DNA from 3 places in the Sphingobacterium sp. HSC-15S19 genome. Region 2 is predicted to be linked to each of the others. Evidence: riboswitches for the same ligand, from Rfam matches in the RefSeq annotation. Region 2 holds a riboswitch; each other region holds the start of a gene.
The links. A riboswitch is a leader RNA that binds a small molecule or an ion and turns the genes downstream of it on or off. The one in region 2 is predicted to bind S-adenosylmethionine.

Region 1: another riboswitch for S-adenosylmethionine. It lies ahead of metF (methylenetetrahydrofolate reductase [NAD(P)H]); the one in region 2 lies ahead of metE (5-methyltetrahydropteroyltriglutamate--homocysteine S-methyltransferase).
Region 3: another riboswitch for S-adenosylmethionine. It lies ahead of L1283_RS00605 (5-oxoprolinase); the one in region 2 lies ahead of metE (5-methyltetrahydropteroyltriglutamate--homocysteine S-methyltransferase).

The regions. Positions count from the first base shown of each region.
Region 1 covers NZ_JBNPWQ010000014.1:36,440-41,923, reverse strand. Annotated here, with positions in the region: gene L1283_RS13100 (protein O-mannosyl-transferase family) at 1-1,817, opposite strand, end outside; gene metF (methylenetetrahydrofolate reductase [NAD(P)H]) at 2,084-3,040, opposite strand; SAM riboswitch class I at 3,111-3,213, opposite strand; gene L1283_RS13090 (hypothetical protein) at 3,431-4,282, opposite strand; gene rimM (ribosome maturation factor RimM) at 4,386-4,910, opposite strand; gene L1283_RS13080 (30S ribosomal protein S16) at 5,030-5,484, opposite strand, start outside.
Region 2 covers NZ_JBNPWQ010000002.1:205,824-211,307, forward strand. Annotated here, with positions in the region: gene metE (5-methyltetrahydropteroyltriglutamate--homocysteine S-methyltransferase) at 1-1,585, opposite strand, end outside; SAM riboswitch class I at 1,664-1,767, opposite strand; gene L1283_RS02770 (response regulator transcription factor) at 1,954-2,643, opposite strand; gene L1283_RS02775 (sensor histidine kinase) at 2,746-4,578, opposite strand; gene L1283_RS02780 (hypothetical protein) at 4,958-5,287, shown strand; gene pyk (pyruvate kinase) at 5,336-5,484, opposite strand, start outside.
Region 3 covers NZ_JBNPWQ010000001.1:133,493-138,976, reverse strand. Annotated here, with positions in the region: gene L1283_RS00620 (HlyD family secretion protein) at 1-591, opposite strand, end outside; gene L1283_RS00615 (TolC family protein) at 591-1,868, opposite strand; gene L1283_RS00610 (DUF3050 domain-containing protein) at 2,133-2,903, opposite strand; SAM-I-IV-variant riboswitch at 3,114-3,207, shown strand; gene L1283_RS00605 (5-oxoprolinase) at 3,275-3,538, shown strand; gene L1283_RS00600 (hypothetical protein) at 3,571-3,876, opposite strand; gene L1283_RS00595 (DKNYY domain-containing protein) at 4,208-5,086, shown strand; gene L1283_RS00590 (hypothetical protein) at 5,102-5,410, opposite strand; gene L1283_RS00585 (hypothetical protein) at 5,442-5,484, opposite strand, start outside.

The DNA.
Region 1 (5,484 bases), on a different contig from region 2:
CTTGCCAGCGATTTTTCAGAACGATTATGATCATCCCAATTTTGATGGGCCAAAATAATGGGACCGCCCAATAAAGCGAAAGAAATACCTGTCGCTAACGCATACCGTGTTTGTACAAAACGATTGAGAAACCGAACAAATGCTATTGCTCCCAGTCCGATCCAGATCGCAAACGCATAAAAAGATCCTACGTAAGCATAATCTCGTTCCCGAGGTTGCATAGGAGTTTGGTTAAGATAAACAACGATCGCTATTCCCGTAAACACAAACAGTAAGGTCAAGACCAAGGTATAAGGTTTATTGTTTCGATACAACCAGATCGCTCCGGCTATTCCCAGTAGCAATGGAAGGAAAAAATAGGTATTCCGGCTCGGGTCATGCTCCTGTGATTGGGATATTTTATCTTGCCCTCCCAAACGCCAATTATCCAATGGTTTAATCCCCGACAACCAGTTGCCGTCACTATAGGTCCCATACCCCTGCCTGTCATTCTGTCTACCGACAAAATTCCACAAGAAATATCGGGTGTACATATCACCCAGTTGAAAATTAAAAAAGAACTTAAAATTATCCGAGAACTGTGGCTGCTGCCCCTCCTTCAAATTGAGGTAACTCCTATAATAAGCCTGATGGGCTCCATCTTGACTATATATGCGGGGAAAGAAAGTTTCCTTATCAAACGTATACTTATCGACCTGACTAAAAGGAATATACCCTGATTCATCTTTGCGATAACCGGTTTTACTCTCGACACCAACGACTTGTGAATCATAATTGGGTCCTTTGAGTAAAGGTTCCCGGATATATTGCTCCCGGCTCAGATAACCCAAAAAAGAAAACACATTGTCCGGCGCATTATTGTTTAACGACGGATTGGCTTTTCCACGGATTAAAACCATGGTATAGGAGCTATAACCAAATAGAATAAAACAAAAGACCAGCAGCCCGGTGTGCAGTGTGTATTGCCGCTTTTTATAAGAATAATATAGCCCATAAACGAGGAAGCACCCCAACAGCAGACAAAAGAAGAAGATGCCTGAGCCAAAGCCCAAACCTAGCGAGTTTACAAATAAGAGGTCTACCTTAGCTGCGAGACCGACCAACCATTGAATAATTCCCCACAAAACAGCCCCCAAGATCAGCACTCCTACCAAGAAAGCTTTTATTGTACCTTTCACACTAACCTGTCCTGCTCTTCTGAAATAGACAACCATCGCTATAGCCGGAATTGCCAACAGATTTAATAGGTGCACTCCGATCGAAAGGCCCATAACAAAAGCAATAAACACCAGCCAACGATCGCTACCTTCCTCATTTGCACGGACTTCCCACTTTAAAATTGCCCAAAAAACAATCGCAGTACACAATGAAGACATCGCATATACCTCGGATTCAACAGCCGAATACCAGAATGAATCACTGAAGCAGAAAGCCATTGCACCAACTAAACCCGCAGCAAAAATTTGGAAATAATTCGATAATTGAACTTTCTCTTGCCTGTTGAGTATCTTTTTGGCAATTGCTGTTATTGTCCAGAATAAAAATGTAACAGTAAGCCCACTGCAGATTGCGGATCCAATATTCATCCAATAGGCGATTTTACCTGCATTACCCAAAGCCAGGTTGGAAAATATATTCTGAATAAGAAGAAATAATGGTGCTCCCGGTTGGTGTGCCACTTCCAGCTTGTAGGCACAGGCAATAAATTCACCACAATCCCACCAGCTTACCGTCTTTTCAACGGTGGCGATATATACACATGTAGCAATTAGTCCGCAAGCAAAGCCGAGTAGAGAATTTAATCTAGTGTACGTCATAAGGTCAATTTGGTCTATTGTTAAAATCCTTTTTAGCACTTTAAGTTAAAAAGTTATCCTGACTCCAATAAGTTAATTAACACTATTTAACACAAGTACCTGACTATAAACAGGCTATTAAACCAAACAGGCTATTAAACCCTGAATATAGAGATCGACCTAAAACCACACGATCGAAATTCTGAACTTATTATAAGCTTTCACAACGAATACTACCCCAAAAAAAAGAGAGCTTATGCGCTCCCTTTTCGTATTATTTTTATGAGTTAGGCTAGTTTTTCAACAATCTTCTTTGTTGGACCAGGATTACTCATCGTATAGAAATGTAATACCGGAGCGCCAAATTTAATCAGCTCCTGACATTGTTGCACCAACCACTCTTCACCTACTTGTCTAACGTCGGCATTCGTTTTACATGCTGAAACAGCATCGCTCAGTTCCTCCGGAATATCTAAATGAAATATCCTTGGTAGGGTAACCAACTGTTTTTTCGTTGTCAGTGGTTTCAATCCTGGAATAATAGGCACATGGATTCCATTGTCCCTACATTTTGTTACAAACTCCTTATATTTTTCAACATTAAAGAACATCTGAGTCACAATAAACTCTGCTCCCATATCGACTTTTTGTTTCAGGTATTTAAAATCAGTATTGAAATTTGGCGATTCAAAATGCTTTTCGGGATAACCCGCTACACCGATGCAAAAATCAGTCTTTTCCGATGTGATAATGTCTTCATGCAGATACTTTCCTTTATTCATATCAGTTACCTGTTCCAGTAGGTCTGTTGCAAAGGCATGTCCACCATCGGTCGGTATAAAATCGGCATCGCCCTTACGTGCATCGCCCCGCAATACCAAGACGTTATCTATCCCCAGAAAGTTCAAATCGATCAATGCATTTTCAGTTTCCTCTTTTGTAAAACCACCACATATCAAATGGGGCACCGCATCTACTTTATATTTATTCATGATTGCAGCACATATCGCCACTGTCCCAGGACGTTTACGATAGGAAACGCGTTCCAGTAATCCACTCGCATGCTCTTTATAGATATAATCTTCCCGATGGTAGGTTACGTCGATAAAAGGAGGTTTAAACTCCATCAGTTCATCCATGGTTTTAAAAATACTTTGGATGCCCTGCCCTTTCGCCGGTGGCAATAGCTCAAAAGAAAACAATGTTTTTCCTTTGGCATTCTGGATATGATCGATAATCTTCATTAAAAAACTGTTTTTAGTTTGGTTGGCTTACATCGAAACGCACACGTCGAGGAATCGTTTATCTACATGTAACTTATCTTTCCCACATGGAGTAGGGTAGAATTTAGCACCTTGAACAATACAGGTTGCTAAGGCTTCAACGGGTCTAGTCCCTCGGCCTTTCTCTATAAGCGTTGCTAATATCGTTTTAAAAAATCAAAAGACAAAAATATTTTTTCGAAAAAGCAAAAATAGCGGCAAAAAGATTGCAATAAATACGGCTTCAGGTTTATTCCCAGGCAACAACAGGAATTTAGGCTCCACCAAATATAAAAGACTCTAAAAAAAGATAAAATTAACGATCGCGGATCATCGACAGCGAAGAGACTGACTACGTCACAACAGGATCGGCTAAAGATTCGTTGCTAGGGAATTCCGTAGATTTTTGAGATAAAATGTAATCAGTAAGAGTCCCGTAACATGGTACTCCTCTTTCGATCCATATTTAAAACCATCAAATAAATATTTGTAGGCGATTAATGCATTTTTTTCGTTGTAAAATAACTCTTTCCAAGAATCGGGAACATCTGCCCATGCCTTGAGCACAATGCCATTCTCAGCATAAATAATGGGTGATTCAACACCATCCATTCGATAATCGTGATGTGTGCCTGAACTTGATATGTGCTGGAAATAAGCGATAGAATAATCTACAAAATTCAATGCCCTGGCTTTTATCTCCATTTCACTTTCTGATTTTACAGGGGCATTTCGCCATAGATTCACTTGGCTATCAAATTTGCTCGGGGTCTCCCGGATAGGGGTTTTATCTAACGCAAAGTTGATATAAAGTTTTTCACTTGTGGGCACACGTGCTGAGCTAAACTGTGAAAAATCACCTCTCAGCTGAACAAAATCGTTTTTTACCTTAACAATATCCAAAGCGAGACTACCCTTTTTCTCATCGGTCAATTCTAATCGATCGCCGTCGAATCTATACTTACCGAAGAGTAGGATATCATCGATCGCCATGACAAACTTATCTTTATCATGGAGGGAGAGAAAGGACCGGTATATCGTAGGGTCATTACCATAGACATCTGCCTCCACATTTTGGGGTGATTCTCTTTTTACTTTATGATACTCCTCATTTGAATAGCCCAATATCATTTGGTAATTGCCTTCAGGAAAGTCCTTTTTCTTCCCAAAGAAAGCACAAGAAGACAACGAGAATAGGAATAGCAGCAGTAATAACGGTTTCAAAATAAATCAATAATTATGGCCAGTAATAATATACAGACCAAGATAAGAAATTACTGCAATAATTCGTGTACCGCTATTTATTTGAATAAGCTTGGGGATATGCTTATTCTTTATAAAGATCCACCAAGCCTTCTGGCAATTCAACTTCAATGATCTCCTCTTCGCCATCGATTCCTAAGATCAAATCATCGGACAATGGGAACATCAGTTCTTTGCCATCCATATTTACCGAAGCGACAAATTGTTGTGGAAATTCCTGAACATCTGTTATTTGCCCCAATTCACCATGGTTTTCATCAATCACTAAAAAACCGATTAAATCAGTATATCTAAAATCATCTGGATCGCGCTCGGGCATCTTATCATTGGAAAGATATAGCTTTTTACGTACAAGTACTTGAGCCTTATCGATATGATCCACATCCTCAAATGTCACATACGCTGTACTATTTTTTTGAAATTTAATGGTATCAACAAAATAAGGAACAAGTTTTTTGTTCACTTCCACAAAGACAACATCGATATTCAAACTCTCGTATTCCTCGAATTCAAAAAATAGTTGTACTTCTCCTTTAAGACCTCTTGTTTTACTGATGTAACCGATGTAAAAGCTTTGATCAATAGTCATATATTTCGTATTTAGCGATTAGCTGTGAGACATGATTTGGCAAACCATTAGCCTATTGGCTGTTTCAAAAAAAGCCGACTCAAGATTGAGTCGGCTTTCTCGAATACTTTATGAAAGAATTAACCTTCAGTTTCTTCTGATGCAGGAGCTTCAGTCTCTTCAGCAGCAGTTTCTTCCGCTACAGGAGCATTTTTAGCAGCTACAGCAGCAGCTTTTTCTTCTTTTTTCTTAGCTTCAGCCACTAAAGCAGCTTTTTTAGCTTCAGCTTTAGTTTGTGCTAAACCATCTTTTTTACCAGAGATTCTTGCATCATTAGCTTCAGTCCAAGCTGTAAATTTAGCTTCAGCAGCAGCTTCATCAAAAGCACCTTTTTTCACACCACCTTGCAAGTGTTTTTTGTAAAGAACACCTTTGTAAGAAAGGATAGCGCGAGCAGTGTCAGTTGGTTGAGCACCTTTATTCATCCAATCCAAAGCTTTTTCAAAATCCAAAACGATAGTTGCTGGATTTGTGTTTGGGTTGTAAGAACCAATACGTTCGATGAATTTACCGTCACGTGGAGCGCGAGAATCCG
Region 2 (5,484 bases):
CGTAAGATTGTACCCAGCCGTTTTGTGTGAAAGCGTAACCAGCCAATTGTTCACCGAAGTATTCAACCATGTCGTTACGTTCGAATTCGCCGTGTACTAATACGTCGATATCCAATTGCTCTTGAAGACGGATTGTGTTTTCAGTTTCTTCTGCGATTGCTTTATCGTACTCTGCCTGCGTGATAGCACCTTTTTTCAGGTCTGCTCTCCATTTACGAACATCTTTCGTTTGTGGGAATGAACCAATAGTTGTGGTAGGGAATGCCGGCAAGTTGAACTTCGCTTGTTGCGCTGCTTTACGGTCAGCAAATGCTGAAGTACGTTTCGCATCGTCATCAGTGATATTGCTTGTACGTGTTTTAACCTCTGGTTTGTGGATCAGTGGAGAAGTACGACGGCTTTCAGCTGCAGCTTTGTTCGCTTCGAAGCGTTTTGCTGTTTCAGTATCAACTTCACCTTCTGCTAATACGGCCAAGTCTTTTACCTCAGCTAATTTTTGTTTAGCGAAAGCTAACCAGTTTTTTACTTCAGCTGGTAGCGATTGCTCATTGTGTTCATTGTCTAAGTCAAAAGGAACGTGCAACAATGATGAAGAAGGAGCTACCCATACACGGTCTTTTCCTAATGCATCAACAGCTTGTTTGATTTTAACCAATGATTTTTCGTAATCATTTTTCCAGATGTTACGGCCTTCAACAATACCCAAAGATAATGTTAATGAAGCAGGAACCTTAGCTAGTACCGTATCCAACTGGTTTTCACCGCGTACCAAATCCAAATGTAAAGCATGGATAGGTAGGTTAACTGCGATATCTTCGTTGTCTTTTAAAGCTTCGAAGTAAGTCGTCGCGATTAATTTGATGTTTTTGGCAGCAGCAGCCAATTTCTCAAACGTAGGTTGGTATAATGCTTTTACTTTTGCATCTAAATCCAATGCCAAGAAAGGCTCGTCGATCTGAACATATTGTGCTCCAGCTTCTGCCAATTTAGACAAGATTTGCTCATATACAGGAATTAATTTGTCTAATAGGTCGATACGGTCGAAACCAGCTTCTTTTTCTTTACCGATCAAAAGGTAAGTGATTGGGCCTAATAAAACAGGTTTTGTCTCAATACCCAATGATTTTGCCTCGTTGTATTCATTTAAGAATTTCTCAGAAGTCAATTTAAACTCTTGATCTTTTGTGAATTCAGGAACCATATAGTGGTAGTTGGTATCCAACCACTTGGTCATCTCCATTGCAGTCACATCGATTCCTTCTTGTTGGAATCCGCGCGCCATGGCAAAATATAAGTCTAAGCTGTAGTTGTTGTCTACTTTATTCAACAAAGAATGGTAACGAGCAGGAATTGCACCAACAGTAAGGGTTAAATCCAATACTTGATCGTAAAAAGAGAAATCATTGGAAGGGATCAAATCTATTCCAGCATCTTTTTGTGTTTTCCAATTGCCTTCACGAATTTTTTTTGCTGTGTCCAATAATTCCTCAACAGAAGATTTTTTAGCCCAATAGGCCTCATTGGCTTTTTTCAATTCGCGGAACGCGCCCACACGAGGGTAACCTAAATTGTTAGTCAATAACATAATGAATGTTTTTAATATTTCTTTTTCAACTATATTTCTTGCTAGAGAGAGAAGGACACACTAGAATTTGGTGACTTCGGCTTATCATTCCCATATCAAGTAGGGTAGAATTTAGCACCTTGTCAAGGGACAGGTTGCTAAGGCTTCATCGGGTCTATTCCCTCTGCCTTTCTCTATAAGCGACGCTAAGTTAGAACATTTCTTTTTGAAATGCAAATTTTTTATAAAAGTGCGTCAATTTTTTATATTCTACTATGGATAAAATTGTTTTGTTCTTTTCTTTTCATCCATGATTTAGTGTATGCCATGTTTCAATACGCCGTGTAGCATAAAAAATGGGGAATGACTGTTTCTCATTCCCCATTCTTTTAGCTCACCAAAAGTTTGTAACCTTTTCCGTGCACATTGACAATTTCAACTTTACTATCTTCTTTTAGATATTTACGAAGTTTACTGAGAAATACATCCATACTTCTACCTGTAAAGTAGTTGTCATCATGCCATATTTTTAATAAAGCTTCTTCCCGGGTCAGCACATCATTTTTCTTTAAACAAAGCAAGCGTAGTAGTTCCGCTTCTTTGGTGGATAGTTTTTGCATCTGTCCTTTGTAAGAAATTTGCTGACTTGTATAATCAAAGAAATAATCACCAATTTCAAATTTATCAGCAACCACTTCCTCTTCTTTGTCTCGAACACTGCGTTTCAGCAAAGCATTGATGCGGAGCAATAATTCCTCCACTCGAAAAGGCTTTGTGATATAATCATCTCCCCCTAATTCAAAGGCTTCGGTTTTATCTTCCATCATCCCCTTTGCTGTGGCAAAGATAATAGGAACAGTATTGTTTGTTTTTCTGATTTCACGTCCAACTGTAAATCCGTCCTTTTTTGGCATCATGACATCGAAAATACAGAGGTCGTAGTTATTTTTTTTGAATTGAGAAATCGCTTCATCTCCATCTGTGCATAATGTGACGTCAAATTTTCCCTTTAATTCGAGATAGTCTTTTAAAAGATCCCCCAAATTAGGATCATCTTCTGCTAATAATATCTTTTGCATAATGATTATATTAATTTTCACCAATGTCCCTTGATGCTGATAAATCAGCTTTCCTCAACCTTTGAAATTTTTTAAAGAGGAAATATACAAAAAAGGAACGTTTTATTTTTTAATAGGCAAAATTACTTCAAAGGTCGTGCCCTTATCTTTTTCACTTTTAACTGTAATTTTTCCGTTCAGCCTTCTCAGGATGTCCTGGACATAACTTAAGCCAAGACCAAATCCTTTGACATTATGAACATTTCCAGTTGGAATACGGTAGAACTGGTCGAAAATCTTTTGCAGGTGATCCCGACTCATCCCAATACCGTTGTCGGCAATGGTGATAACAATGGTATCACCAACATTTTTGGATTGAATATTCACATGCAGATCTCCTTTGTTGTACTTAATTGCATTATCCAGTAGATTATAAAATACATTTGAAAAATGCAGCTCGTCACCAACAACAACATCTTTCGCCGCCGCTAGATCTATGGAAAATTTTCCGCCGATATTTTGCATCCTTAACTGCATACTGTCGGTAACTGCTGAGACAAGATCATTAATATGCACATCCACCTGGTCTAACTTTAATGTTTCCTTTTCCAATCGGGCTAGGTCAAGCACACGTTCGATGTGATTTCCGAGTCTAACATTTTCGTCGTAGATGATATTAGCCAATTTCTGAACGCGCTTATGGTCGGCATTGATGTCTGGATCTTTAAGTGACTCGCTGGCAATCATAATTGTTGCAACAGGTGTTTTAAACTCATGCGTCATGTTGTTGATGAAATCTGTTTTCATTTCCGAAACTTTCTTTTGTCTGAAGATGATAATCAGTGTATAAGCAAAACAACCCACCAACAAGAAAAGTAGTGCCAGCATAGGTAGTAACAGATAGCCCATATTATCTGCGATTATCGCCTTTTTATTGGGAAAATAGATTGTTAATTTCCCTGGCGCAGCACCGATATCACCTTTAAAAAGTGCGGTCGAGTATTTTGTTGTATTTGTCGGGTTATTTAGAGCGGCTTCGTTTAAAATATTATTTAGTAATATATTGTTTGTACTCCATATTTCAATATTAAAAGGAGCTTTAATATCGCGTTGAGCCAACTCATCTTTGATCAGTTCCTGGACAATGATGACATTCAACCGATCCTTTAACGGACGCTTTGCTAGCTCCATTCCAATAGCAACATCTTCGATGTAATCTGCCTTTTTACCACCGAGCATAGCAACGGAGTCGTAAACGTTGAAACCGGACCAAGAATTCTTTCTGTTTAGCACATCGAGCCTTTTTTCCAAATCAGAGATGGTTTTTGCAAGTTTTGCATTCTCTCTTGGTGGTAAGGTGGCTACCCTGAATTTTGTCTGTTGATTGACCAATGGGTCCATTAGTGGGATAACAAACCGCGTGCTGTCATCTTTCCCATTCACCTGATCATCTACTTTGGACGCATTTAACATGATAAAAGCTTGTACCAGATTATCGTCGGTAAGCTCATTTGAAACAGAAAATTTGATAAATTTCTGGTACTCCGGTCTTTTGATGTATGTTTCGTAAAAGGAATTTTTGATTTCAATTACATTTGGATACAAAGCACGTAATTGGTCTTCTTGCTCTTTGAAGTTTGAGAAAACAACATGTTGTTTGTTTTTTAATTCTTCAATTCTATACTGTATTTCGAGTTGCTCGGCCAACAGACGTTGTTTGGCCTGTTCCTGCTTGGATTTTTCAATGTTACGTTCCTGTTGAACTTTAGCAAAGTCGACCACCTCCCGTCGTTCAAGCTTTCCGGCAACAGCTGTAATCGCAGCATTGACGGACTCATCAAATAATTGGGATTTTTGACGATATGAATCTCTCAGAAAATAGAATTGCATAGCCAATACCCCAATTAGAGCTAGAGACATCAGTCCAATGATTAATACAATGCTATTTTTCTTCATTAGGGTTGGGTGTTAAATAAATGTATTTTGAATATATCACAAAGTTTATAGCACTCAGTTTATTTACCTTTTGCGTATCCATCCCTTATACCATGTGAGTGGCCATTTAAGGTCCGGTAGCTCATATTTTCTTAAATTGTTACAAATATAAAGATGCTAATGTGTTTTGAAGCTGTTTTAACAATGTTTAACAGCAATCTGTTTAAATATAGGTGCTGTTGTTTGTAAATTAGTGAATAGAAATAAATTATATGCTGAATTGGCCTATTGATAAATTAAATCTACGCAGTTGAGTCTGCTGCTGTAGAAGTGAATAAGCCGAGTATAACGTGTTCATTGGTGAAAATGAGTGCAAATACTCTTTAACAACTATATAAAAATGAAAAGCTACGTATTATTATTGGTATTATCTTCGCTAGGCACGATTGCTTTGGGGCAGGTAAAGGTAAAGCCGCAGATTCCTTTGATGGAGGAAAAAGAATCAAAGATGCCTGTCTTTAAATTGGATTCTTCAGATGAAAAGTATCATATGCCCATTAAGAAGCCAAATCGTGTGGACGGTCTAGCCCCAATGCCGGGAACGGAAAAAATGCCCAAAGGTGATGAGAAAGAAAACAATCTTCCTTTTAGCCGCTTGAATGATTCGCTAAAGGTGAAGGACTTTAAATTAAAAATCGACTCCTTGTATCCAAACAAGCAAAAAAAATAGCGTTCTATCTAGAACGCTATTTTTTTTTGCTTTAATCCTTATTGTCCATTATAGCTGGGAAACACGGATTGTATTTGTTTTGCCTTTTTCGATTAACGGTGTCGAAGCTGTATTGATAATGATAGATCCAGGTTTAACGTAGTTATTTTTTACAATAAATTTGTTAACATCATGGATAGATCCATCCGTGCTTTCGA
Region 3 (5,484 bases), on a different contig from region 2:
ACCTTTTTTCATATCCACATCATGCACACGCTCCTGTGAAGCCTGTAATTTATGCTTTAACGAAGCCAGCTCACTCTTATACACATCCAACGTCGCTTTTACATCCTCCAGTTGCTGTGCCGTTGCAGACTTTTCCTGAAACAAATAATTATATCGATCATATTCCAACTGTTGCTTGGTTACCCGAGCCTCCCCGGCAGCAATTGAGGTCCGTAAAGATTCATGTTCCGCCTGGAGAATTTCCTTTTGACTATGAAGAACATTGATCTCTGCAGCTTCCTTATTAACGGATGCCGCTACCTGATCAGCCTCATATTTATATTCTTTATTATCTATAAGCAACAAGGTATCACCCCGTTTAACCAATTGATGATCGTGATAATGCACAGAAACCACATATCCGCCTACCCGGGAAACAATGGGATTGATATACTGTGTTACCTGTGCATCATTTGTGTAGGTATACCGCAGTCGCATCCATAATGCTTGTGCGCCCCATAACAACAAGGCCAACAAGACAATTCCGGCCAACCAGTTGGTGATTCGAGTGAGTTGTGCCTCCACAACTGTTCTTCGTGATTTAGGTTTCATTAGATAGTACCCTTCAAAAATTCGATAAAATAATAATGTTTCTGTATCGCAATATGTGCGGTTTCAAGATCAAAAAGTGTTTTTAGGTATTGCATATCAGCATCTAAGAGATCCGTAATCAAAGCCGATGATTTAAAATACCTGTTTTTTATAATCCGTGCATTTTCTTGCGCCAACGCCTTATTGTTTTGACAGACGTCCTGCTGCTTAATAGCCAATTGATAATCCAACAGGGCCTGTAACAGCTGATTTTCCAGAATCTCCTCCTCATGATGGTGTTTTACCTCTTGTCGATCCAATGCGATCTGTGCTCCGCGCACCACGTTTTTATTGAGATAGATAGCCGAGATCGGTATGCTTAATTTGAGCCCTGTGATACTCAGATTATACCAGCTGGGATTATAGGGATACAAGAAAACCTGTGGATTGGCAAAGGTAAATGTACTGGTCAACCCCAACTCAGGAAGATAATTTGATCGCGCCTGTTTGACCGACAATTTCTTCAAAACAACTTCCTGTTCGGATTTTAGGAGGGAAAAAGCATGGCTTCGCGCTTCGGCAACAAGCGCTTCATAGCTGGGGCTTTCCACTTGAAACTGCTCGGGTAGGGGCACAATCTCCGCTGTAATACCGCCAATAAGCTGCAGCTTCTGATTTGCAGCCTGAATATCATGACCGATCTGCACGAGCAACAGTTCCCGCTTCGAAAGCTCCAACGAAATACGCAAGACGTCACTGTGTAATACCACGCCCGCCTTATACAGATGCTCAATCTCCTTGAGCTGTACCCGTTGATCAGCGATATCCTGCTCAATTAAGGATCGGTTACTATACGACAGTTCCAAATCCAAAAAAAGATTGCAAACCTCCAATTTCGTCTGCGCTGCGGCATTCTTCCAATCGATTCTGGCCAGCTCATTTTCCAATTTTTTGGACTCTATTTTCATTAGGTCCCGATGCCCATTGTAGAGGTTCAGATAAAAATCCAGGCCGCTATCGTACAAGTAGTGAATGATATCATGCTGGGAAGGTTTATTTAAAAGCCCCTGGTCATACACAGGCATATTACTTGCATAACTAGCAGAAGCTCTGGCGGAAATCTTAGGGAGCAACTCCATGCGTTGCTGCTGTACTGCCACCTCAGTTTCTTTGAGCTGCAAATAGGACTGCTCGATGTATTTACTGTTCTGTAGTGCTTTGTCGATCATGTCTTTCAGGGACATGCGCAAAGAATCGAGGGCGAAGGTGTCCGAAATAGCGCATACTAACAATCCCATGGTTAGTATGCCTTTTGCCCAATAGGGAGGAAAAAAGTTCACGTGTGCTATGTAATTTTTTTGCGTTGCAAACTTAGACACTTATTGGAACTTGGATTTCTTCACAAACGCCAATATGTTATGGAAAAAAGACATTTTTTCATCAATTCAAACAAAAAGACCAATATCTGCCAAGAAGTCCTTACAATATCCTTTTTTACAGCACATAAAAAAGGCCTTTCAAATCGTGATTTGAAAGGCCTTTCTCGATGGTATAATAATAGATTATCCGTATAAGGAATCTTCTATTGCATTCCACAGCTGGATTCTTTTTTGTAGCGCAATTTTACTGATCTCTTTCATTTCCGTCCATTTAACCTCATCGTCCTTGGCAAGATCTGTGATCATCTGCATCGCCAACGGTCCATGCTCATCGCCGTCAAGATCAATATGGCGTTGAAAATAATAAATAAAGCTATCCAGATTGGCTGTAGGAAAGTTTGTTTTAATCTCTTCCAAAATAGAGGTAAACATTCCCGGAATAAGGTCTTCACGTCCGAACGTAAAGGCTGCAGCAATTTTATGCACCTCGCCCTCAGCAATCACTTCGAATGTAAAATTCAAAAAGTCTTTGATCCGCTTGTCCAATGTGGTTGTTGCAATGACATCGAATATGTTGTTCGATTTTTTGGCTTGAGCAATAAATTTGTTGACCAGATGAAGGTCGGCACCCATGGCATCCATGGCGTCCAGATACATCTCAAAGTGGCTCAAACGGCGGCCATCAATGTATTCATCCGACTCCTCAGCCAATACAATTTCGTTGATTAGATAGCGTGTTGATGGATGCTCACTCGCAAACCAAGGTAAAGTCGTACAGGTCAATTTAATCTGTAAAGCTTTTAGTAAAGACATAAAATCCCATACAGCGTACACATGCCCTTCTGTAAAAGAACGTAGATTCTTGATCGTTTTGATCTTACGATACAAAGGGTGTTGCAATAATACCTCGCGTTCGGCAGCAATGTATTCGTTAATTTCCGCAATTCTATTCATGGCGCAAAAGTATTGTCTTATCTCTGTTTTTAAAAGTATTTTCGATGAGATTACAGTAACATGATAAATTTTTCGCCCAGCTATCCGCTTCATAACCAAATCACAGCCAACAACGCGCCTCGCTTTTGACCTCCCTATTCCTGTTGTTAGCGCTCATTTACCCTTAAAAACAAAAATATTTTTTATTATAAAAAATAATCTACTATATTTGTAGAGTATTCAGAATTGCATGATGCAATACCAACCGAGTGCAGGCACCGCGGTGGTAAATTAATACGGGTTTCGACCAAAATAAACGTCACAGAACGATTATTTTCCCCAACAAGATCTGGATACAGTTTATGGTTTAATCCTTTAAATTTTTAAATTGTATGGCTACTACAACAAATCTTTACCAACACTTACTGGAAAAATTCAGTTATTATTCAACAGATGAACTGATCCAGCTCAACAACGACACCATCTTAGGACAAGGCTGGGGTTCAGCCAAGGCAACCTTTAGAACAGCTTTGATCAGTACGTTCTCCAAAAGAGGACTGGATCTTTCCAACATCATTTCCAAGGAAGACGGTTTTACCTCGGTGAAGCATGTCCCTGTACGCTTGGAACAGAATGTCCTGATTCCTTTACAGTAAAGCCCTATAAACGCAAAAAGAGTAGGCCTAGCCTACTCTTTCGTCAATGAGTGGTGATATCTTAATGTATGATTGAGCGAATGGGCTGTTTGTCGAGCGTCGTCTTTGTAGGACGAGAGATCGCCGCAATTTTGAATTTCTGCCACATTCACTTTCTTTCTTACTTTGCTGATGACCTGATTTAATTCCGATTTCCAGTTGCCCGGGTCGCCAAAATCGTCCATCCAATTTTTGTTGATAAACTTTTTGTAGTTCAAAAGCAAAATATACAATTCCTCACCACTACCGGCGCGATTGATTGACGTGCGCCAGTTCTCTAATTTTTCTTTAAAACTCATAACCAGCAATATACAAAAAAAATACGACTTGACCAAATTTTTAGACTTTTACAGTGCGTATTGACAAAGATCTGACAGGACAATCTCCTTTCCTCGCGGTCGCCAATTTCATGAAAACTGTTATCTCTATCCACTGCAGCCTGAGCGCTTAAAAAGTTGTAATTTAGTTGAAGAAATTAGCATGCGATACAATGACCCTTCTATTTTCAACCGCAATAGTTCCAAGAAATAAATAATTAATTGATGACTAAACTTTATTATGATTACGGGGTCTCATTAAAAAGAGAAAACATGATTATTTGTTTTCAAATTTAACCCGATGCCCTATATAATGTCAAAATTTACGTTTAAAACCATCCTAGTTCTTTTTATATTAGCTACTGCCACACCTGCGATGTGCGCTAAATTAGCGCATGCTAATCCTGCTACTTTTTTCTTTCAGGAACATCTGGGTGATGGTTACAGCAAAATCGGATCACGCATTTATTATCGTGGCAAAGAAATTCCAAACGCCAATGCTAGTTCGTTTCAATTTTTAGGTTCGGGTTACGCCAAGGATAGCTGGAAGGTATATTTTCGGGGGTCAATACTAACTGATGGCAGCCCATCTACTTTCCAATTTCTTGGAGACGGTTATGCTAGCGATGCCTGGAAAGTTTACTTTTATGGCAAGCCATTGTCAAACGTAACAATTTCTACCTTCAAGACACTGGGAAGTGGTTACAGCAAAGACGCGTGGAAAGTCTACTATTTAGGCAAGGAAATTAATGGGGCAAACGCTTCGAGCTTTGAAAATCTCGGTCGGGGGTATGCGAAAGATAATTGGAACAGCTATTATAGGGGCGAAAAGAACGATAGATTTGCTGATCCTACCACACAGCCTCTTGGCGGTCAATACGCCAAAGACAGCTGGTCTGTGTTTTATAAAAATAAGAAAGTGGAAGGGGCTTCTGCTTCAACCTTTGAATACATGGGTGATGGCTATGCCAAAGACGCTTGGGCAGTTTACTATCAGGGAATAAAAGTTACCGGCGCTTCGGCATCCACCTTTAAAGCACTTGGAGGAGGGTATGCAAAAGACTCCTGGACGGTTTTCTATCGCGGCCAAGAGTTGAAAGGGGCGAGTGCTTCCACCTTTGAATATTTGGATAACGGCTATGCGGGAGATGCATGGAGCAAGTTTTATAAAGGTAAAAAATTGGATAATTGAAAATAGACGACGGGATTATTCTATCGAAAAATTCCAATTTCCTAATACTTTCGGTATCTCCCAGGATTCAGCTTTGGCCTTATAATTATTAAAGTGACCTTTTTCCCAAGTGGTAATATGGTAACCTTTACAGAACTTACAATAATAAGCCCTTTTGCAGGCATCTTTACCCATCCTGTGTTTGATACGTTTACCATCCAGTTTGTTTTTCATCCGGGATCTGAACTTAAAGTGAAGCATTGCCCATTGCGCCTCAATTAAAGAAGGAAATCCAACTTTACCAGTAGCTCGGCATTTCCAGGTATTGTCCCTTACTTTTTCCATAATCTATCTATTAAAGTTCATCTATTCAATTTTATTGCTCCTTTTCTATTGGCACCTGCATCATGACCCATTCT